Regions from separate parts of the Bradyrhizobium sp. STM 3566 genome, predicted to be linked through region 2. Evidence: predicted binding sites of a transcription regulator. Region 2 holds the regulator's gene; each other region holds the start of a gene.
The links. Region 2 encodes LexA, which represses DNA repair genes until DNA is damaged. Its sites were predicted from a motif close to TGTTCNNNNTGTGTTCNG; they were not measured.
Positions count from the first base shown of each region.

Region 1: ruvC (crossover junction endodeoxyribonuclease RuvC) is a predicted target of LexA. The motif match lies at 4,178-4,195, and genes of this name have one in related genera.
Region 3: P6U27_RS17530 (single-stranded DNA-binding protein) is a predicted target of LexA. The motif match lies at 3,323-3,340, and genes of this name have one in related genera.

Region 1 covers NZ_CP120692.1:7,035,835-7,042,998, forward strand. The annotation lists gene ybgC (tol-pal system-associated acyl-CoA thioesterase) at 1-377, opposite strand, end outside; gene P6U27_RS33420 (metallophosphoesterase) at 446-1,366, opposite strand; gene ruvB (Holliday junction branch migration DNA helicase RuvB) at 1,496-2,548, opposite strand; gene P6U27_RS33430 (hypothetical protein) at 2,545-3,009, opposite strand; gene ruvA (Holliday junction branch migration protein RuvA) at 3,006-3,623, opposite strand; gene ruvC (crossover junction endodeoxyribonuclease RuvC) at 3,620-4,147, opposite strand; gene P6U27_RS33445 (YebC/PmpR family DNA-binding transcriptional regulator) at 4,366-5,112, opposite strand; gene P6U27_RS33450 (methyl-accepting chemotaxis protein) at 5,332-7,080, shown strand.
Region 2 covers NZ_CP120692.1:3,531,942-3,539,105, reverse strand. The annotation lists gene P6U27_RS17000 (alpha-hydroxy acid oxidase) at 1-485, shown strand, start outside; gene P6U27_RS16995 (HAD family phosphatase) at 515-1,138, shown strand; gene P6U27_RS16990 (hypothetical protein) at 1,295-1,498, shown strand; gene glp (gephyrin-like molybdotransferase Glp) at 2,048-3,259, shown strand; gene lexA (transcriptional repressor LexA) at 3,435-4,136, shown strand; gene P6U27_RS16975 (hypothetical protein) at 4,689-5,123, shown strand; gene P6U27_RS16970 (ComEC/Rec2 family competence protein) at 5,246-7,164, opposite strand, start outside.
Region 3 covers NZ_CP120692.1:3,645,054-3,652,217, reverse strand. The annotation lists gene gyrA (DNA gyrase subunit A) at 1-2,361, opposite strand, end outside; gene P6U27_RS17530 (single-stranded DNA-binding protein) at 2,673-3,167, opposite strand; gene P6U27_RS17525 (outer membrane protein) at 3,607-4,377, shown strand; gene P6U27_RS17520 (outer membrane protein) at 4,615-5,307, shown strand; gene P6U27_RS17515 (outer membrane protein) at 5,545-6,297, shown strand; gene uvrA (excinuclease ABC subunit UvrA) at 6,572-7,164, shown strand, end outside.

The DNA of each region.
Region 1 (7,164 bases), 3.5 Mb from region 2:
AAGGCGACGCGGACCTCGGCTTTCACCAACACGTCGTTGCCGCGTCGCACCTCCTGCGCCAGCATGATGGAGGCGCCCTTCACCGCGATCGGCCAGGTCACGACATCGAGCACGTCGTCCATCCGCGCGGGCTTCAAAAAGTCCAGATGCATCGAGCGCACCACGAAGGCGAAACCGGCGCCTTCCGTCTCGGTCTGCTCGAACAGCGCCTGCTGCTCGGCGCCCATCAGCCTGAGGTGATTGGTGCGTCCGCGCTCCATGTAGCGCAGATAATTGGCGTGATAGACGATGCCGGAAAAATCCGTGTCCTCGTAGTAGACACGGACTTGCATGTGGTGGCGGCCGTCGCGGATCTCGCCGTCGAGATGGGCAGTCACGTCGCGAGCCTCTTCGCTTGTCGCTGTCGGCCCCGTTTTGCGCAAAAACCGAGGTCCGCGCAAGCGTGTCAGGACACGACCGGCACAGTCCGCCCCAGCGTCACCTCGACGATCTCCGGCGGCACGCCGACACGAACGGGCATGATGCTGCAACCGAGGCCGCCGGAGATGATGACGTCGCATTTCAGCCTGAGATGACCATAGGCAAGCCGGATGCCCTGCTGCTTTGGAACGGCCGGCGACCAGCCGAGCAGGCGAACCTGACCGCCATGGGTGTGGCCGGACAGTTGCAGCGCAACGCGCGCGGGCACGCGCGGCGCGATGTTGGGCTCATGCGCGAGCAGGATGATGGGCGCATCGTCCGTGACCTTGGCGAGCGTCGCATTGAGATCGTCGGCACCGAAGCGCACCATGCTCCGGAAACGTCGCGCCGGCAGGAAGGCGAGTTGATCGCCGAGGCCGGCGAGCCAGAACGAGCGGCCGTCCTTGGTGAGGCGCACGACATCGTTCTCGTAGACGGGGATGCCGGCCGCCTCCAGTGCACGATGCGCGACGGTCGCCCCCTGCCCGGCCCGCTGCACCGTCCCGTCGTCCCAATAATCGTGGTTGCCCATGACGGCATGGACGCCGAGCGGCGCCTTGAGGCCCGCCAGCACCCTCGCCCATTCGCTCGACGGGATGATGCGCGTGACCTGATGCAGGCCGGCCACGTAGTCGCCGAGCAGCACGATGAGGTCGGGCTTCAGCGCGTTGGTGCGATCGACGATAGCCGCGATCCGGTCCAGCGGCATCCAGGGATCGCAGGCATGGATGTCGGCGACGACGGCGATCTTCAGCGGAAGATCCGCCGGCCACTGCCGCGGCGTCGGATGATAGCGGGTGACGCGGAGCCGCAGCATCGGCTCGACACCGACGCCATAGGCCGCGGTCGAGACGCCGAGGGCGGACAGGCCGCCGATGGAACGGATGAGATGACGGCGCGTGATCATGGAAGCTCGATGGTGATGCGGCGTCTTGACGATATCTGATTGGAGCGGAATTGGGGTGCGTTCGTGCAGATCGTCTGCACGAGATTACCGGAAGTTCATCAAAGCCGGAACGGCGGACGCTTCAGCAGGTCACTCGTCGCCGTCATCCGTGCCGAACAGGCCGAACTGCGCCGCCGCATCGCGCGAGGGTTCGGCGATGCCGAGATGGCGGAAGGCGTGCGAGGTCAGCAGCCGGCCGCGCGGCGTGCGCTGCAGATAGCCGCACTGGATCAGATAGGGCTCGATGATGTCCTCGATGGCATCGCGCGGCTCCGACAAGGCCGCGGCCATGGTCTCGACGCCGACGGGGCCGCCGCCATAGTTGAGAGCGATGGTCGAGAGATAGCGCCGATCCATGGCGTCGAGCCCTGCGGCATCGACCTCGAGCGCGCTGAGCGCGTGATCGGCGATCTTGCGATCGATCTTATCGGCATCGGCCGCGGAGGCGAAATCGCGCACGCGACGCAGCAGGCGGCCGGCGATGCGCGGCGTGCCGCGGGCGCGGCGCGCGATCTCGTTGGCGCCGTCCGCGCTCATGCCGACATTGAGCACACGCGCGCCGCGGCTGACGATGCTCTCGAGTTCTTCAATGGTGTAGAAATTGAGCCGGATCGGAATGCCGAAGCGGTCGCGCAAGGGATTGGTGAGAAGGCCTGCGCGCGTGGTGGCACCGACCAGCGTGAACTTCGACAGCTCGATCTTCACCGAGCGCGCCGCCGGGCCCTCGCCGATGATGAGGTCGAGCTGAAAGTCCTCCATCGCGGGATAGAGCACCTCTTCCACCGCGGGGCTGAGGCGATGGATCTCGTCGATGAAGAGCACGTCACGCTCTTCGAGATTGGTGAGGAGCGCGGCGAGGTCGCCGGCCTTGGCGATCACCGGGCCGGACGTCGCGCGGAAACCGACGCCGAGCTCCTTGGCCACGATCTGCGCCAGCGTGGTCTTGCCGAGACCGGGGGGACCTACGAACAGCACATGATCGAGCGCCTCGCCGCGCTTGCGCGCCGCCTCGATGAAGATCGACAGGTTCTTGCGCGCCTGCTGCTGGCCGACGAAATCGGACAGCGATTGCGGCCGCAGCGCGGTGTCGCCGACATCGTCGCTGCGGCGCTCGGGCGTGACCATGCGGGGGGGAGTGGTCATGCGGAAGTCCTGCACAGTCGCTTGTCGATAAGAAGGGCAGCTTGAGCACCTGCAAAGAAGATCAAACTTACCACAAGCAAGACAAATGCCTCAGCCGGTTCACTCAGTGTTCTTCCAACAGAGCCAATCACCAGCGCCGAAAGCAAGCTTGCAACGAGAACGTTCCACCAGACAACGGAGCCTCGGATTTGCAGGAAGATTGCAACCATCAAGGCCACAACGGCCGCGGGCAAGAACAAGCCTTTCACCGCAAACCAGCTGAATCCGATCAGGTCGCGCGAGACCGAAAAGCATCGAATGACACGACTAAGAAAACAACCTGATGCCGAAAACGCCAGCATTGCAAGATACCCGGCAAAAAGTGTTCCGCAGAAGACGACGACGAACATACGGCCGAGGCGCCGCAAATGCTGGCGTGCCGCACCTTGACCCCACTCGGAGAGGCGCCGGCCGTTGTTCACTTGGCCAGTTCCTTCAAACCCAATCGAATGAGCTGCGCCGTCTCGGCGCCCTCACCTGCGCTGCGCGAGGCCGATGCAATCGCGGCGGCGGCTTGCGGCTGCCCGTAGCCGAGATTGACCAGCGCGGAGATCGCATCCGCCACCGGGCGCGGCGCGCGCTGATCGTCGACGGCGCCGGCAAGATGCACGACGTGCGGATCGACATTGGCGAAGGCCGGCGCCTTGTCCTTCAATTCGGTGACGATGCGCTCGGCGACCTTGGGGCCGACGCCGGGCGTGCGCGCCACCGCAGCCTTGTCGCGCAGTGCGATGGCGTTGGCGAGATCGGCAGGCGACAGCGTGCCGAGCACCGCGAGCGCGACCTTGGCACCGACGCCCTGAACGGTCTGGAGCAGGCGAAACCATTCGCGCTCCTGGTCGGTGCGGAAGCCGAACAACTTGATCTGGTCCTCGCGGACATAGGTCTCGATCGACAGCACGGCGGCCTCACCCGACGACGGCAGATGCTGCAGCGTCCGCGACGAGCAGTGCACCTGATAGCCGACGCCGCCGACGTCGAGGATGACGAAGTCCTCGCCGTAGGAATCGATCAGGCCCTTGAGCTTGCCGATCATATCCCCACCACCTTCAGCCTAAGCGCCGCGCTCTGGCGGTGATGGGCGTGGGTGATGGCGATGGCGAGCGCGTCGGCAGCGTCCGCGGACGGCGGCTCGGCTTTCGGCAGCAAAATCTTCAACATCATCGCGATCTGGGCCTTCTCGGCGTGGCCGGCGCCGACCACCGTCTTCTTGACCTGGTTGGGCGCGTATTCGGCGACACTGATGCCGAACATTGCGGGCGCCAGCATGGCGACGCCGCGGGCCTGGCCGAGCTTCAGCGTCGCGACGCCGTCCTTGTTCACGAAGGTCTGCTCGACCGCGGCTTCCATCGGCTGGTGATCGGATAGAACGGCCGCCAGGCCTTCATGGATCGCGAGCAGCCGACCCGACAGCGGCAGATTGTCCGGCGGTTCCACCGAGCCGCAGGCGACGTAGATCAGGCGATTGCCCTCGGCCTCGATCACGCCCCAGCCGGTGCGGCGCAGGCCGGGGTCGATGCCGATGATGCGAACGGGGCCACGAATCGGGAGCTCGGTCATGGGCCAGTGATAGCGGCTGGCCGGACTGAGGGAAACAGAAACAGAACGGAAGTAACAGGGGAAGTGGGGCAGGAGCTGCCCACCACAGGGCATGCCGTCATACCCCGCGAAAGCGGGGTATCCAGTACGCCGCGGCTGGTCCGGATCTCGCAGGCGTCTCCGGAATACTGGGTCGCCCGGTCAAGCCAGGCGACGACAGTGGAATTCGGAGCTGGCTATCAGCCACCCATCTTCGCCATCAGCGCGTCCGACACCTCGAAATTGGCGTAGACGTTCTGGACGTCGTCGTGCTCGTTGAGCAGGTCCATCAGCTTGAGCAGCTTCTCGCCGGTTTCGTCGTCGACCGTAACAGTGTTCTGCGGCTTCCAGATCAGCGCGGCCTTGCGCGGCTCGCCGAACTTGGCTTCCAGCGCCTTGGCGACGTCGCGATAGCTTTCAGTCGAGGCGTAGATCTCGTGGCCGCCCTCGCCGGAAACCACGTCATCTGCGCCGGCCTCGATCGCGGCGTCCAGCACCGCGTCGTCGGAGGCGACGCTGCGGTCGTATTCGATGATGCCGGTGCGGTCGAACATGAAGGACACCGAGCCGGTCTCGCCGAGATTGCCGCCGGACTTGGTGAAGAAGGAGCGGATGTCGGAGGCGGCGCGGTTGCGGTTGTCTGTGAGCGCCTCGACGATGACGGCGACGCCGCCGGGGCCGTAACCCTCGTAGCGGATCTCGTCATAGTTCTCGCCCTCGCTGCCGATCGCCTTCTTGATGGCACGCTCGATATTGTCCTTCGGCATGTTCTCCTGGCGCGCCGCGATCACGGCGGCACGCAGGCGCGGGTTCATGGCGGGGTCGGGCGTACCCAATTTGGCGGCGACGGTGATTTCCCGCGCCAGCTTGCCGAAGATCTTCGACTTCTGGGCATCCTGCCGCCCCTTGCGGTGCATGATGTTCTTGAATTGGGAATGTCCGGCCATGCGTGGTCTCTTCAGGAATCGTCAGCCAAGGGTGAGCGTTGGAAGCGCGGCCTTATAGGCTGCCAACCCACCGGAATCAAAGGGCTCTGGTTGTCTCAAGGTAGCACTGTAGAGGTAGCCGCCGTAATGGTTCGTGCCTAAACATCGGGCATCGTTAACCCTGATTTCATTCCGGCCTGCAAAAATAGCCTCCGCCCGTTCCCCGACAAGAGAGACGTGATGGCGTTCGGACTATTTCGGAGGCGTCTGCCTGACATCGCTGCGCCCGTGGCAGCTCCGCAGGCCGCGCGGCCGGTGGCCCATTCCGAGCCCGCCCCGGCCAGCGAGGGCGATTCCGCCAGGGAAATCCTGGAACTGCTGGAACTCGAGCTCGGCGCCATGATTCGCCAGCTCGAGCGCGCCGCCAATTCCGTGGCCGGCGGCGCCGAGGCGACCGCCGCGACGCTCGCCGCCATTCGCAACCGCACCGACGCCCTGACCGGCCGCACCAATGCGGCGCAGTCGACCGCCTCCACCTTCGCCCATGCCGCCGACAAGTTCACCCAGTCCGCGCACGGCATCGGCGCGCAGGTCCGCGAAGCCGGCATGCTCGCCGACGAGGCCAGCGCCGCGGCGCAGGAAGCGCGCGCCAACGTCGATCGCTTGCGCGAATCCTCCGCCGCCATCGGCAATGTCGTCAATCTGATCGCGCAGATCGCGCGGCAGACCACGCTGCTCGCGCTCAACTCGACGATCGAGGCCGCGCGCGCCGGCGACGCCGGCAGGGGTTTTGCGGTCGTCGCCACCGAGGTCAAGGCGCTCGCAGTGCAGACGCAAGGCGCCACGGAAGAGATCACCCGGAAGATCGACGCGCTGCAGCGCGACGCCGCCGGCTCTGCGGATGCCGTGCATCGCATTTCGCAGGCGATCGAGGCGATCCGCCCGGTGTTCGACACCGTCAACGGCGCGGTCGCCGAACAGACTGCCACCACGAGCGAAGTCTCCGGCAACGCCGCCAGCGCCTCGGAGTTCATCATCTCGGTCGGCGAGAGCGCGGCCGAGATCGATGCCGCGACCAAGGCGGCCGAGACCCATGGGGAGAGCGTCGCCAGTGCCGGCAAGGCCGTCACCACATTTGCTCGGAAGCTGAAATCGCGCTGCGCCGTGCTGCTGCGTCAGAGCGAGCACGACGACCGCCGCAAGAGCGAGCGGCTGCCCTGTCACCTCAAGTTCGAGACCACGCGCGGCGTGATGCCGGTCTATGAGATCGCGATGGAAGGCGTGCTGATCGGCGGTCCGGACGCTGGCCGGCTAGCACCGCAAGCGATGATCGAAGGCAGCCTCGAAGACATCGGCGCCTGCCGCCTGCGCGTGGTCGCACAATCCAGCGCCGGCGCCCGCGCGCAATTCGTCGGTCCCAACGCCGCGCTCAACGAGAAGATCGAGGATAAGCTCTGGTCGATCCATGAGGAGAATACGGAGTTCGTCACCCGTGCCATGGAGGCGGGCAATGCGCTGACTAAAATATTCGAGGAGGCGGTTGCGCGCGGCGAGGTCAAGATGGAGGACCTCTTCGACACCGACTATGTGGAGATCGCCGGCACCAATCCGCAGCAATACCGCACGAAATATCTCGACTGGGCCGACCGCGCGCTGCCGCCGTTTCAGGACGCCTTCCTCGCCAAGGACCCGCGCATGGCGTTCTGCGCCATGGTCGACCGCAACGGCTTCCTGCCGGTGCACAACAAGATCTATTCGCATCCGCAGCGGCCGGGCGACGTCGCCTGGAACACCGCCAACAGCCGCAACCGGCGCATCTTCAACGATCCGGCGGGGTTGGCTGCGGCGCACAACCAGCGCTCGTACCTGGTCCAGAGCTACGCCCGCGACATGGGCAACGGGAGCACGGTCATGATGCGCGAGATCGACGTGCCGATCCGCGTCAAGGGACGGCACTGGGGCGGATTCCGCACGGCTTACAAGCTGTAGCGCCCGCTCTCCTGCCTGGGCAGGCACTGGGGCGCCTTCCGGATGGGTTTCCGGCAGGGCTGACGGGCGCTCCTGCGGCCCATG
Region 2 (7,164 bases):
TCAAGGACAAGTTCAAGATCCCTCTGATCCTGAAGGGCATCGCCACCGCCGAGGACGCGCAGATCGCGCTCGAGCACGGTGTCGAATGGATCTACGTCTCGAACCATGGCGGCCGCCAGCTCGACCACGGCCGTGGCGCCATGCATGTGCTGCCGGAGATCGTCGATGCCGTGAAGGGCCGCGCCAAGATCATGGTCGACGGCGGCTTTTGCCGCGGCACCGACATCGTCAAGGCAATCGCGGCGGGCGCGGACCTCGTCGGCATCGGCCGGCTGCAGTGCTGGGCGCTGGCGGCCGCCGGCGAAGGCGGCGTCGCGCGAATGCTGGAGCTGCTGGAGGACGAGGCGCTGCGCTGCCTTGGCCTCTTGGGCGCCACCTCATTCGCCGAGATCGATAAATCCTGCCTGCATCCGGCGACCGCCACCAACGCACCCGGCGTGTTCAGCGCGTTCCCGCTGTTCGACCATGAGCCCTATCGCTACTGAGTTGCCGATATTGAAGTGAAAAGGACGCAATGACATCACTCTCTCCCGGCAGCGCCGATGCGCTGCTGTTCGACCTCGGGCGCGTGGTGCTCGACATCGACTTCTCCAAGGCGATCGCCTGCTGGGCGGGACATGCGGGCTGCCGGCCCGAGGCCATCGTCGCGCGCTATGTGCGTGACGAGGCCTACCGGCTGCACGAGATGGGCAAGATCAGCGACGCGGACTATTTCGCCTCGCTGCGTGCCTCGCTCGGAATCGGCATCTCGGACGCGCAGTTCCTGGAAGGCTGGAACGCGATCTTCGCCGGTGAGATGCCAGATATCGCCGAGCTGCTGCCGCGCGCGGCGAAGCAGATGCCGCTCTACGCCTTCTCCAACACCAATCGGCCGCATGTGGACTATTTCTCGAAAGAATACGCCGGCCTGCTCGGCCATTTCCGCGAGCTGTATTTGTCGTCCAGCATCGGACTGCGCAAACCGGACGCGGAGGCTTTCGATCACGTCGTGGCGGCGATCGGGGTGCCGGCGGATCGCATTGTCTTTTTCGACGACCTCGCCGAGAACGTCGAGGGAGCGCGGGCGCGCGGCTTGAAGACCGTGCATGTCACCTCGCCGCGTGACGTCGGAAACGCATTGAAAGCGCTGGGTATCTGAGCCGCGGGAGGCCCGGTTCGTGCTCAGTTCCCGAAACTAAATTGCACGCGATGAGGAACCCAATCACTTTGTGCATTTTTATACAGAGTTCCGGGAACGGAATACCACCCATCGGACTCATGAGTCCGTTGGGACTTCTACATTGGACTGATCGACGTGCTGGGCAAGACCTATCTCACCAAGCAAGCCTCGCTCCTGCTCGAATTCGCCAGAACCACCTCGGATTCTGACCTCTCCGCCAAGCTGATCAGCAAGGCCGCCGACCTGAAATCCCAGGCCGATCCGCTGCCCGACAAGGATCAAGGTCCCAGGGCGCCCGACGTCGCGGACGTCAGTCCGGACGATCCGACGGAGCGTTGACCGATGCTGGCCGTGGCGCTCGTCCTTCTCGTGCTCGCCATGGCCGTCCTCGTGCCGGTCTGCCTCGCCTTCCGGATCATGCCGCGGCGGACTTGAGCCACCTTAGGCATCCGAGTGCTCGCGTTCCCGTGCGGGATGCTGAATCGTGAGAATGACGATTTCGCCAGCCTTTTCGTCCAGCCGGTTGAAGCGATTCAAGGATCGCAACGCGCCTTACGGGCTGTGCTCCCTAACATAATCGGCAATGCTAATCAGATCGTGGGTCGCGCGTTCCGTGAACCTGCGCCTCTTCGCTCGAAGCGGCGGAACGGGGCTTCGACGTCAGGATCAAAGCCAATATCGAACACGCAATCTCGTCCTGGCTATCCGCAGGAAGCCGCCGCACGGCTTGAAGTGCCTTTTCGAGCAGTTTTGTCATCGACAGCCAGTGCGGAAAGGAAGTGTGGCTTTTCGCCGGGTTGAGGAGGTCTTTTGCTTCAGCCCCTCCGCTCGGCTAGAACTTTGCCGACCGAGTCCTTCGATTTGTTCGATTTGTTGCGGGAGTTCGCCGTGGCCCTGATGCCGGTATCCGACGCGCTTGCCGCCGTGCTCGCAGGCACAGAGCCGCTGGCCGAGGAGACGGTCGCCCTCGACACCGCCTACCATCGCGTGCTCGCGCGGGACGTCGCGGCGCGGCGCACGCAGCCGCCGGAAGCGATGTCGGCGATGGACGGCTATGCCGTGCGCGCGGCAGACGCGGCAACGATCGATTCCAGACTGGCGGTGATCGGCGAAGCCGCAGCGGGCCGTCCGTTCGCGGGAACGGTCGGCGTCGGCGAAGCGGTGCGGATCTTTACCGGCGGCGTTATTCCCGACGGCGCCGATGCGGTCGTGATCCAGGAGGACACGGTCGCCGACGGCAAGCACATCATGATCAAGGAAGCCGCGATTCCCGGACGGCACATTCGTCCCGCCGGCGTCGACTTCCGCGAGGGCGACGTGCTGCTGCGCAAAGGAACCCGTCTCACCGAGCGCGATCTCGCGCTCGCCGCTGCGATGAATCATCCGCAGCTCGCCGTCTGCCGCCGTCCGAGGGTCGCGATCCTTGCCACCGGCGATGAGCTGGTGATGCCGGGCACCGCGCCCGGTCGCGGCCAGATCGTCTATTCCAATGGCTATGCCCTGCACGCGCTCGCCCGCAGCGAGGGCGCCGAGACCATCGATCTCGGCGTTGCCGCCGACACGCTGGAGGCCACTTCCGCCGGCATCCGCCGCGCTCGCGAGAGCGGCGCCGACATCCTGATCACGACCGGTGGCGCATCGGTCGGTGATCACGATCTGGTTCAGCAGGCGCTGAAGGGCGAAGGCATCTCGATGGCGTTCTGGAAGATCGCGATTCGGCCCGGCAAGCCGATGATGCACGGACGGCTCGGCGCCATGCGCGTGATCGGCCTGCCCGGCAATCCCGTGTCATCATACGTGTGCGCCTTCCTGTTCATGGTGCCGCTGATTCGCGCCCTGTCAGGCCGTTCGGTGATTCATCATCGCCGCGAATGCGCCGTGCTGGGCCGCGATCTCGGGGCCAATGACCAGCGCGAGGATTATCTGCGTGCGCGACTGGAACTGCGCGGCGACGGCACGCTCGTCGCCCTTCCCGTCCGCCATCAGGACTCCTCTCTGCTTGCGAATCTCGCTGCGGCACAGGTACTTCTCGTACGCGCGCCGTTCGCGCCGAAGGCCGAGGCCGGCACGCCTTGCGAGGTGCTGCGGCTCCCCGTCTGAGCTGCACGGCACACGCATTCCGCGAGATTTGCCCCGTTCACCGTAAATTAAGCAGTTGCGGAACACATATCGAACATATAGTGTCCGTTCATGATTTGTTTCGAGGATGTAGCGGCTTATCGCTGAATTCATCGTCTCGGAATCGAACGACATCAACCGGGGGACTTTGGTCGAGATGTTGACGCGCAAACAATACGAGCTTCTGCGGTTCATCAGCGAACGTCTGAAGGAAAGCGGCGTGCCGCCGTCTTTCGACGAGATGAAGGATGCGCTCGACCTGCGCTCGAAGTCAGGCATTCATCGCCTGATCACTGCGCTCGAGGAGCGCGGCTTCATCCGCCGCCTGCCCAACCGCGCCCGCGCCATCGAGGTGATCAAGCTGCCCGAACTCCAGGCCGCTGCCGGCAATCGCCGCGGCTTCACGCCGAGCGTCATCGAGGGCAATCTCGGCAAGGTGCGCGCGAGCTCCAGCCCGCCTGTTGACGAGGGCGAGCGTCCCGTCGCGGTGCCCGTGATGGGCCGCATCGCGGCCGGCACGCCGATCGAGGCGTTGCAGACCCGCAGCCACACCATCAGCGTACCGCCCGACATGCTCGGCGCGGGCGAGCACTACGCTCTCGAAGTGCGCGGCGATTCGATGGTCGAGGCCGGCATCCTCGATGGCGACATGGCGCTGATCCAGCGCAACGAGAGCGCCGATACCGGCGACATCGTGGTGGCGCTGATCGATGACGAGGAGGCCACGCTCAAGCGCTTCCGCCGCCGCGGCGCCTCGATCGCACTCGAGCCAGCCAATGCCGCCTACGAGGTCCGCATTCTTCCGCCGAACCGCGTGAAGATTCAGGGCAAGCTGATCGGGCTCTACCGGAAGTACTGAGCGGTCTGCGGTCGTTGGACACCTCTTGGAGCGGATCATTTTCCGCTCTGGCTGGATGGTCTTTCCGGTTCTGCTCAGACTATCCGGTCCTTTTTCCGGTGCGAGATCCTCGGCACGCCGCACGAAGCAACATCGCTTCGCGGCCACAGCTTCGAGGAGACGCCACCCGCCAGATGTTTCATGGACAATCATTGCAGCGCTGATCGCAGCATCAGCGTCGCAGGCCATTGCCACACAGTCGCACCGCCATGTGCGCAAGCAATCGAGCCAGTACGAATTCGCGACGCGCGGAATGTGATGCGCAGCTCTCCGCAATCGAGCCGGCAATAAGCGAGCCGGTCAGCACCCGCGGGGCGCTGACATTGGCGCCGTTCGAATGCACAGGCGTCGGCTTTGTTCCTATCGAATCCGGGAAAGATAATGTGATCGCGGCTCGCGAAGCCCAGCCGCAGATTTGCCCACAACCGAGCAGAACGTTGTATGCTTCACCCTGATAGAGGCCTGCGCCTCCAAGAGAGGTGCGGCTTGCTATCTTCGCATGAGGAGCACCCGATGTGTGACTATAGCCTGCATGCCGTCGCGACGCGCCCTGCCGAAGTCGGCGAGACGATCGTCACGACAACCTTCCGCGGCACCTCGACACGCGGCTTCGCCTCTGAAGCCGATCTCTCCGTCGCGGTCTGCCTGCTGCCGGGAACGGAGCTCGCTTTCGCCGACAACGTTCGTTACGACAACCGCTGGATCTGGACGCGCACCGTCAACTCCCGCGTCGGCAAGTTCGGCAAGATCGATCCGCACATTCCCGATCGCCATCATGACGCGATCGAATTTCCCGACGGCAAGTACGTGCTGGTGACGCAGCTCGTCGAAGGCCAGCGCGCGACCGTGCTGCAACTGCCGGTGACCCAGCCGGTTGGCGAGCGCGAGCACAAGCCGCAGATCGTCGCCGAGACGAGGTCCACGATCACACGCCTGCCGATCGGCTGATCGTCGGCGCGCCCCCGGCCGATTTGTCGAGGGCCAGAACTTGAAATGCCATCGCCGGCTGAGGCCGGCGAGATGGTATGGTTTGCGTCCTGCAGAATCCCGCGCCTCCTCCGCATCGATCCTCAATCGTCAGCCTGCAAGTCGGCCTCCGATGGCGTTGCGTCCCGATTGCGGGGCACGGCCGTCTTCGGCGCAAGGCTGCCGTCGAAATCCCCCTCGCCGGCGCCGGCCGGCAGCCAAGGGCGGCTTGCGCCTCTCGCCCTCACCACCTGCACCGAGAAACCCTCTCCGTTTTGCGTCAGAGCCAGCGCGCCCTGACTGGCAAGGCGCGACCGATCGACCACCATCGCTGCGCAATCGGGCGGCGCGGGCCGCGCCGTCACCACCAACGCAGCGCGGCTGCAATCATCAGCCAGCGCGTCGATGCGCAGAGAAAGCGCGACCAGCCGCCCGTCCGCAAGCGGCGCCACGCAGCCGGACTCGTCACATGACACACCGCTCGCCAACGAGGCGTTGGCGGCATCGCGCGGATCGGCATCGGCGGCTAACCATTCCCTCAGCAGAAAGCCATCCTTGCTCGCGCGGATCACATGCAAACGCCCGTCGCCGCCCCGGACCGCGACGCTCGCGCCATCCCCGGCAATCAGGATATCGGGCTGCCGCACCGACAGTCCCCAGAGGATCGCTACCAGCAGCACCAGGGCGCCGGACAAGCGCAAGGGCGTGCGCAACAGGCCCATCACGATGATCCCGAGGCTGGCCGCGATCAACGGCGCGATTCCGAACGCCGGAATGCGGCCAACTGCGCCCGGTAGGGCCGCCACCCAGCGCGAGACCGCGACCATCCAGTCAATGCCGATCCCCATCAGCCACCAGAACACGCCGTCGAGGCCGAAGGGCGCCGCGAGCAACCCTAAAAGCCCCGCCGGCATCACCAGCGCCGAGACCACCGGCATCGCGCCGAGATTGGCGAGCACGCCGTATGGCGTCACGCGATGGAAGTGGAAAGCGGCATAGGGCGTGGTCGCAAGCCCCGCGATCAACGAAGCCAGCAACAGCATCGCGATCTCGCGGCCGCCCCACAGCGCGATGCGCGCTGTCGTCGAATGATCGGGCGATGCAAGCAGGTTCGGCATGCCGATCTGCACCAGCGCCACCAGCCCGAGCGTCGCGACGAAGGACATCTGGAAGCTGGGATGCACCAGCGCTTCGGGCGCGACCGCGAGCACGATCAGCGCGGCCACAGCGAGGGTTCGGAAGGTGATGGCGCGGCGATCGACCATCACGGCGATCAACACCACCGCGGTCATGAAGAACGATCTCTGTGTCGCGACCTCCGCGCCTGACAGCAGCAGGTAGAACGCTGCCGCCGCCAGCGCAGCGGCCGCCGACCATTTCTTGATGGCGAAGCCGGCCGCCATTCCCGGGATCAGCGCCAGCAGCGCGCGCACTGCGAAGAAGACGACGCCGGCGACGACCGCCATGTGATAGCCGGAGATCGACAGCACATGGCCGAGCCCCGAGATGAACATGGCGTCGTTGACGGGCGTGCTGATCGCATCGCGCCGTCCCGTGAGCAGCGCGGTCGCAATCGCGCGGTTGTCGCCTTCGAGCGTTGAGCGGATGCGCGCGTCGATCGCATCGCGCAGGCCCTGCATGAAGGCGGCGTAGCGCAGCCGCAAGCCGCCGGCATCCGGCGGCACCGAAGCCGTGATCGCGCCCATCACGAAACCGGAGGCACCAATGCCCTGGAAGAACATATCGCGCGAGAAATCATAGCTGCCAGGTCGCACCGGCGAGATCGGCGGCAACAGCCGCGCCTTCAATTGCACGAAGCTGCCGACTTCAGGCGCCGTGCCCTTGCGCACCGAGAGGCGGACGCGCTCGAGCTTCACGTCGCTGCGTTGCGCCTCCATCGCGCTGACACGCAGTACGAAGCGATCGGTGCGCTCGCGGATGTCGCGTGCTTCCACAAAGCCCGACAGCGACACCGAATAGAGCGGCTTGGCCAAAACGATGTGGGCGATGCGCGCCGTCTTCC
Region 3 (7,164 bases), 110 kb from region 2:
CAGCTGGAAGCTGCCGGAGGCCTCCTCGGCCTCGGCGTCCGCTGCCGGCTCCTCGGCCGCGCTTTCGCCAGCCACCGCGCGGCGCATCTTCAGGTAAGCCGAACGCTCGTCCGAGGTGGTCTCGACGTGGCGCAGGATCGCCAGCGAAATCACCTTGTCGCCTTCGCCGAGCGCGATGCCGCGCACGCCCATCGAGGTGCGCCCGGTGAACACGCGCACGTCGGTGACCGGGAAGCGGATGCACTGGCCGCCGGCAGCCGTCAGCAGCACGTCGTCGCGTTCGGTGCAGATCTGCACGTCGACGATCGCCTCCCCCTCCTCCAGCTTCATCGCGATGATGCCGGAGCGGCGGACGTCGACGAAGTCGGACAGCTTGTTGCGACGGACGTTGCCGCCCGTGGTGGCGAACATCACGTCGAGCTGCCCCCAGGTCGATTCATCCTCCGGCAGCGGCATGATGGTGGTGATGCGCTCGCCCTGCTCCAGGGGGAGGATGTTGATCAGCGCCTTGCCGCGTGCGTTCGGCGCAGCCATCGGCAGCCGCCAGACCTTCTCCTTGTAGACCTGGCCGCGTGAGGAGAAGAACAGCACCGGCGTGTGCGTGGAGGCCACGAACAGCCGGCTGACGAAATCCTCGTCGCGGGTCTGCATGCCGGCGCGGCCCTTGCCGCCGCGGCGCTGGGCGCGATAGGCCGACAGCGGCACGCGCTTGACGTAGCCGGCGTGGGAGACGGTGACGACCATGTCCTCGCGCTGGATCAGGTCCTCGTCCTCGACCTCGCCCTCCTGCTCCATGATGACGGTGCGGCGCGGCGTGGCGAACTCCGCCTTCACCTCGGCGAGCTCGGTCTTGATGATGTCGAGAATGCGGGCGCGGGAACGCAGAATGTCGAGATAGTCGCTGATCTCGCCGGCGAGCTTGGAAAGCTCCTCGCCGATCTCGTCTCGGCCGAGCGCGGTGAGGCGCGCGAGGCGCAGCTCCAGAATCGCCCTCGCCTGCTCCAGCGACAGGCGAATGGTGCCGTCGGCATTGATGCGGTGGCGCGGATCGTCGATCAACGTGATGATGTCCTCGACGTCGCGGGCGGGCCAGTCGCGCGTCATCAGGGTCTCGCGCGCCGCAGCCGGCGTCGGCGAGTGCCGGATCACCTTGATGATCTCGTCAATATTGGCGACCGCGATGGCAAGGCCGACCTGCTCATGCGCGCGCTCGCGCGCCTTGCGCAGCTTGTACTTGGTCCGTCGCGTGACGACCTGCTCGCGGAAGCCGACGAAGATCGTCAGCATGTCCTTCAGGTTCATGGTCTGCGGACGGCCGGAATCGAGCGCGACGGCGTTGACGCCGAAGCTCGTCTGCAGCGGCGTGAACTTGTAGAGCTGGTTCAGCACCACGTCGGGCACGGCATCGCGCTTGAGCTCGACGACGACGCGATAGCCGTCGCGGTCGGACTCGTCGCGCAGGTCGGAGATGCCCTCGATCTTCTTTTCCTTGTAGAGCTCGGCGATGCGCTCGACCATCGTCGCCTTGTTCACCTGATACGGGATCTCGGTGATGACGATCGCCTCGCGTTCTTTCCGGATCGTCTCGAAGGTGACCTTGCCGCGCATCACGATCGAGCCGCGGCCGAGATGGTAGGCGCTGCGGATGCCCTGGCGTCCGAGGATGATGCCGCCGGTCGGGAAATCCGGCCCCGGAATGATGTTGTTGAGCTCGTCGATGGTCAGCGACGGATTGTCGATCAGCGCCACACAGGCGTCGATCACCTCGCCGAGATTATGCGGCGGGATGTTGGTGGCCATGCCGACCGCGATGCCGCCGGCGCCGTTGACCAGCAGGTTCGGGAACCGCGCGGGCAGAACCACCGGCTCCTTTTCAGAGCCGTCATAGTTGTCCTGGAAGTCGACCGTGTCGTCGTCGATGTCCTCGAGCAGCTTCAGCGCGATCTTGGTCAGGCGCGACTCGGTGTAGCGCATCGCCGCCGGCGGATCGCCGTCGACCGACCCGAAATTGCCCTGTCCGTCGATCAGGGGCGCGCGCATCGAAAAGTCCTGCGCCATGCGCACCAAGGCGTCGTAGATCGCCTGGTCGCCGTGCGGGTGGTATTTACCCATGACTTCGCCGACGGCACCGGCAGACTTCTTGTGCTTCTTGTCCGGGGTGTCGCCGCGATTGTTCATCGCGAACAGGATGCGGCGGTGCACCGGCTTCAACCCGTCGCGCGCATCGGGCAGCGCGCGCGCCACGATCACGCTCATGGCGTAATCGAGGTACGACTTCTTCATCTCCTCGTAGATGGAAACGGGGCGAATGTCCGAGGGTTGCGCCGGCTGGTCGCCGGGCTTGTTGTCGTCGTCAGCCAAGGGGAAATCCGGTGAGGTTTTATCTGGGAATCATATAGCGCATCCAGGGTCGGATAACCACCCTTGCAGCCCCCTCGAAAGCGCTTTTTCCGCTTATTTTTCCAATAACTTAAGGCTCCGGACCAGCCCCTGAACCGCTCCCGGAATCGGCCCTTCAGAACCACCCGTCGCGCCTGGCTGATCACGCGAGAAGCCGCCCCGTCGGCCAACTTCGCATGGGCGCAACGCGGACCTCATCCCAAACATGAAGCGGGCCCGGAAAATCCGAGCCCGCCCTATCAATTAGTAAGAATTGCTGACACGACGCACGCTCAGAACGGGATATCGTCGTCCATGTCGCTGTTGCGGCCACCGCCGGCGGCAACCGGACGGCGCGGTGCGCTGCTGATGGGACCGGAGGAGCCGAAATCGCCGCCCGGCTCGTCGCCGAAGCTGCCGGCTCCTCCGCCGCCACCGCGGCCGTCGAGCATGGTCAGCGTCGAGTTGAAGCCTTGGAGCACGACCTCGGTCGAGTACTTCTCGACGCCGCTCTGGTCCGTCCATTTGCGGGTCTGCAGCGCGCCCTCGATGTAAACCTTCGCGCCCTTCTTCAGGTACTGCTCGGCGACCTTGCAGAGCCCTTCATTGAAGATCACGACGCGATGCCATTCGGTCTTTTCCTTGCGCTCGCCGGTGTTCTTGTCGCGCCAGGTCTCCGAGGTGGCGATGCTCAAATTCGCGATCGGCCGCCCGTCCTGGGTGCGGCGGATTTCAGGATCCTTGCCGAGATTTCCAACCAGAATGACCTTGTTGACGCTTCCCGCCATCGCCGCTCTCCACTCCGAATGCCACTGAATTTCAAAAGGGCGAATCCGCTGCCCGCGTTGCTCTGCGCCCCGTCGAGGCGACCCTATACGCTTGCGGGCACCGGTCAGCCCGGCACCCCCAGGGTTATCCCCACATATAGCATCACCATCGGCTTTGTTCCAGATTTGTTCTTTGCGGCGACGCACCAGAACATTCGGTCGCGTGCCGATAAAAAGACAATTCCTCCGATGGAACCTTTCCGGGTTCCCGTGAACGGCAAAAACCACTTAACATTCATCAAGTTGCAGCCACTTCAGTCGGTCGCCGAGTGTGGCATTTCGGAGACGGACTCTGCTCTTTCCTTAGGCTACGGTTGCCTCGGAATTAGTTCATATGGGCGTCGCGCCTGATCAGCCGCTTTGGGGATTTCGAGAAGCGGACGAAAGTGGGGAGACTGCAATGAATAAGATTCTGTTTAGTGCAATCGGTGCAATGGCGTTGGTCCTGTCGGCTCCTGCAAGCGCGGCGGATCTCGCAGCGCGTCCTTACACCAAGGCTCCGGCGCCGGCGGTCGCTGCCATCTACGACTGGAGCGGCTTCTACATCGGCATCAACGGCGGCGGCGGCACGAGCCACAAGTGCTGGGACTTCGTGACGCCCGTGACGGGCGTTCTGGTCGGTGAAGGCTGCCACAACGCCACGGGCGGCACGGTGGGTGGCCAGGTCGGCTATCGCTGGCAGTCGGCGAACTGGGTGTTCGGCGTCGAGGGCCAAGGCAACTGGGCCGACTTCTCCGGCGACAACATCAGCCCGCTGACTGGCCTGCGCGATCGTTCCAAGATCAACGCTTTCGGTTTGCTCACCGGCCAGGTCGGCTACGCCTGGAATAACGTGCTGCTCTACGTGAAGGGCGGCGGCGCCGTCGTCGGGGATCGCTATCGCACCTACGATCTGGCGACAGGCCTCGAATTCGATCGCGCCAACGAGACCCGTTGGGGGGGCACGGTCGGTGCAGGCATCGAGTTCGGATTCGCGCCGAACTGGTCAGTCGGCTTGGAGTACGACCACATCTTCCTCGGCAACCGCACGATCAACTTCACCGGATCCGGCAATTTCGCCATTGCCCCGCTCGGTGTCGTCACACGGTCCGAGCGCATCAGCCAGGACGTCGATATCGGCCTCATCCGCGTGAACTATCGCTGGGGTGGCCCGGCGATCGCGAGGTACTGATATCTCGCTGAAATTATTCGGAGATCAAAGGCCGGCCTTGCGCCGGCCTTTCTTGTTTCGGCTCGATCGCTTGGAAGTAATAAGTCAGTAACCATCACCTTTTGCGGCTATGTGGCTTTTCGGAGACACAACGTGCGCCTTTGGTGGTGTAGAGATGGCATCAGTTGGGCCGTTGAGTCCGCTGCCCTTCCGTCGCGGAAGGCAACAACAGAAACTGGGACTGGGATTAAGTTGAAAATGAAAAAGGTTTTGCTGGCTTCGGCCTGTTTGCTCGCTCTCGCCGCTCCGGCCTCGGCCGCTGACCTCGCGGCGCGCCCCTACACCAAGGCTCCGGTCGCTCCGGTCGCTGCTGTCTACAACTGGACCGGCTTCTACCTCGGTATCGTCGGCGGCGGCGCGTGGGAAAACGCTTCGGGCGACCCGAAGATGAAGGGTGGCTTCGTCGGTGGCACCGCCGGTTACAACTGGCAGACCGGCAACGTGGTGTTCGGCGTTGAGGCCGATGGCGCCTGGGCCGACGTCAGCGCGACGGCTGCAGGTGTGGTTTTCGTCCCCGGCGTCGGTGGCGTCCCCGCCTCGCTGACCTCGAAGACCGACGCGATGGGCACCGTGCGCGGCCGCATCGGCTGGGCTGTCAACAACGTGCTGTTCTACGGCACCGGTGGTTACGCCTGGATCGACAACAAGCTCACCGCCAGCCTGGGAGCCCTCTCGGTCTCCGACAGCAAGTTCCACTCCGGCTGGACCGTTGGTGCGGGCGTCGAGGCGTTCTTCGCTCCGCAGTGGTCGGTCAAGGGCGAGTACCTCTATCGCAGCCTGGGCGGCGAGACCTACTTCTCGGGCGCCATTCCTACCGGCACGCTCAACTTCCACACCGTGCAGGTCGGCGTGAACTATCACTTCGGCGGCCCGATCGTCGCGAAGTACTGAGCTGCGTCTCTGACGCTACCCGCGTTACGAAAGGCCGGCCTCGCGCCGGCCTTTTTGTTGTTTTCAGGCGCGTAGCAATACGCCAGCCCGCCCCCAGCGTTTTCGCCGAGATGTGGCTCCAGGGAGACACAACCTTTGGCTTCGGTGGTGTAAAATCACCACGTTACTTGAGTCATAGGGTCCGCTGCTCTTCCGCTCTCCGGAAGGCCGGAATGGAAACGGAACTGGGGAATGGATATGAAGAAGCTTTTGCTGGCTTCGGCCAGTTTGTTCGCACTCAGCGCGTTGGCACCGGCCTCGGCAGCCGATTTGGCGGCCCGCCCCTACACCAAAGCTCCGGTCGCGCCAGTCGCGATGTACAATTGGAGCGGCTTCTACCTCGGCATCAACGGCGGTGGTGCCTCGAGCCGCAATTGCTGGGATCTCAATGCTGTGCTCGGCGCGCCAATCCCGGTCGTGTCCGAAGGTTGTCACAACGCGACCGGTGGACTCGTCGGTGGTCAGGTCGGCTATCGCTGGCAGGCGGCCAACTGGGTGTTCGGGCTCGAAGCTCAAGGAGACTGGGCCAATCTGAAGGGGTCGAATGCGAGCCCGCTTGCCGCATTCGCGCCGGTCGTCAATCAGACCAAAATCGATGCGATCGGCCTGTTCACCGGCCAGGTCGGCTATGCCTGGAACAACGTGCTCTGGTACGTGAAGGGCGGCGCCGCGGTCACGCACGCCAAATATAACGGCCTTCTGGGCGGCGTGGTCGTCGACAGCGCAAGCGAGACCCGCTGGGGTGGCGCGGTCGGCACCGGCCTCGAATTCGGTTTCGCACCGAACTGGTCCGTTGCCATCGAATACGACCACCTGTTCATGGGCGGCCGCAACCTCAATTTCACTGTGCTTGGCATCAACGACCGGACCGACCGTATCAAGCAGGACGTCGACATGGGCACCGTTCGCCTGAACTACACTTTCGGCGGCCCTGTCGTCGCGAAGTACTGATCGCTGACCGACGTCACATCGCCACGAAAGGCCGGCCTCGCGCTGGCCTTTTTGTTGCGGCGGGCTGTTCAGGTGCAGTTCCGCGCCCGCTTGCTGCCACTTGCCGCCAGCGCGCCAACAATCCGTTGACGATTCGCAAGTCCCACTGGAAATCCTCCGCCGTTCTTCCTACGTTCGCTGCCATACCCATCGGCGCCGATCCCGGTTCCGGGCGAAGCGCGCCTTTTGCATTGGCGCGATCGCGCGTCTTTGGATTCCTTGAGGGACCAGCGGGATGGACGAAGTGATCAGGGCGAAGCGCCAACAACAGAACGCGGGCTCCAGCCTGCGCGCAATTACGATCCGCGGCGCGCGCGAGCACAACCTCAAGAACATCGACGTCGAGATTCCCCGCGACAAGCTGGTGGTGTTCACCGGCCTCTCCGGCTCCGGCAAATCCTCGCTCGCCTTCGACACCATCTATGCCGAGGGCCAGCGCCGCTACGTCGAGTCGCTGTCGGCCTATGCCCGCCAGTTCCTGGAGATGATGCAGAAGCCCGACGTCGACCAGATCGACGGCCTGTCGCCGGCGATCTCGATCGAGCAGAAGACGACGTCGAAGAACCCGCGTTCCACCGTCGGCACGGTGACCGAGATCTACGACTATATGCGCCTGCTCTGGGCCCGCGTCGGCGTGCCCTATTCGCCCGCCACGGGCCTGCCGATCGAAAGCCAGACCGTCTCGCAGATGGTCGATCGTGTGCTGGCGCTGCCCGAAGGCACCCGCCTCTATCTGCTGGCGCCGGTCGTGCGCGGCCGCAAGGGCGAGTACAAGAAAGAGCTCGCCGAATGGCTCAAGAAGGGCTTTCAACGCGTCAAGATCGACGG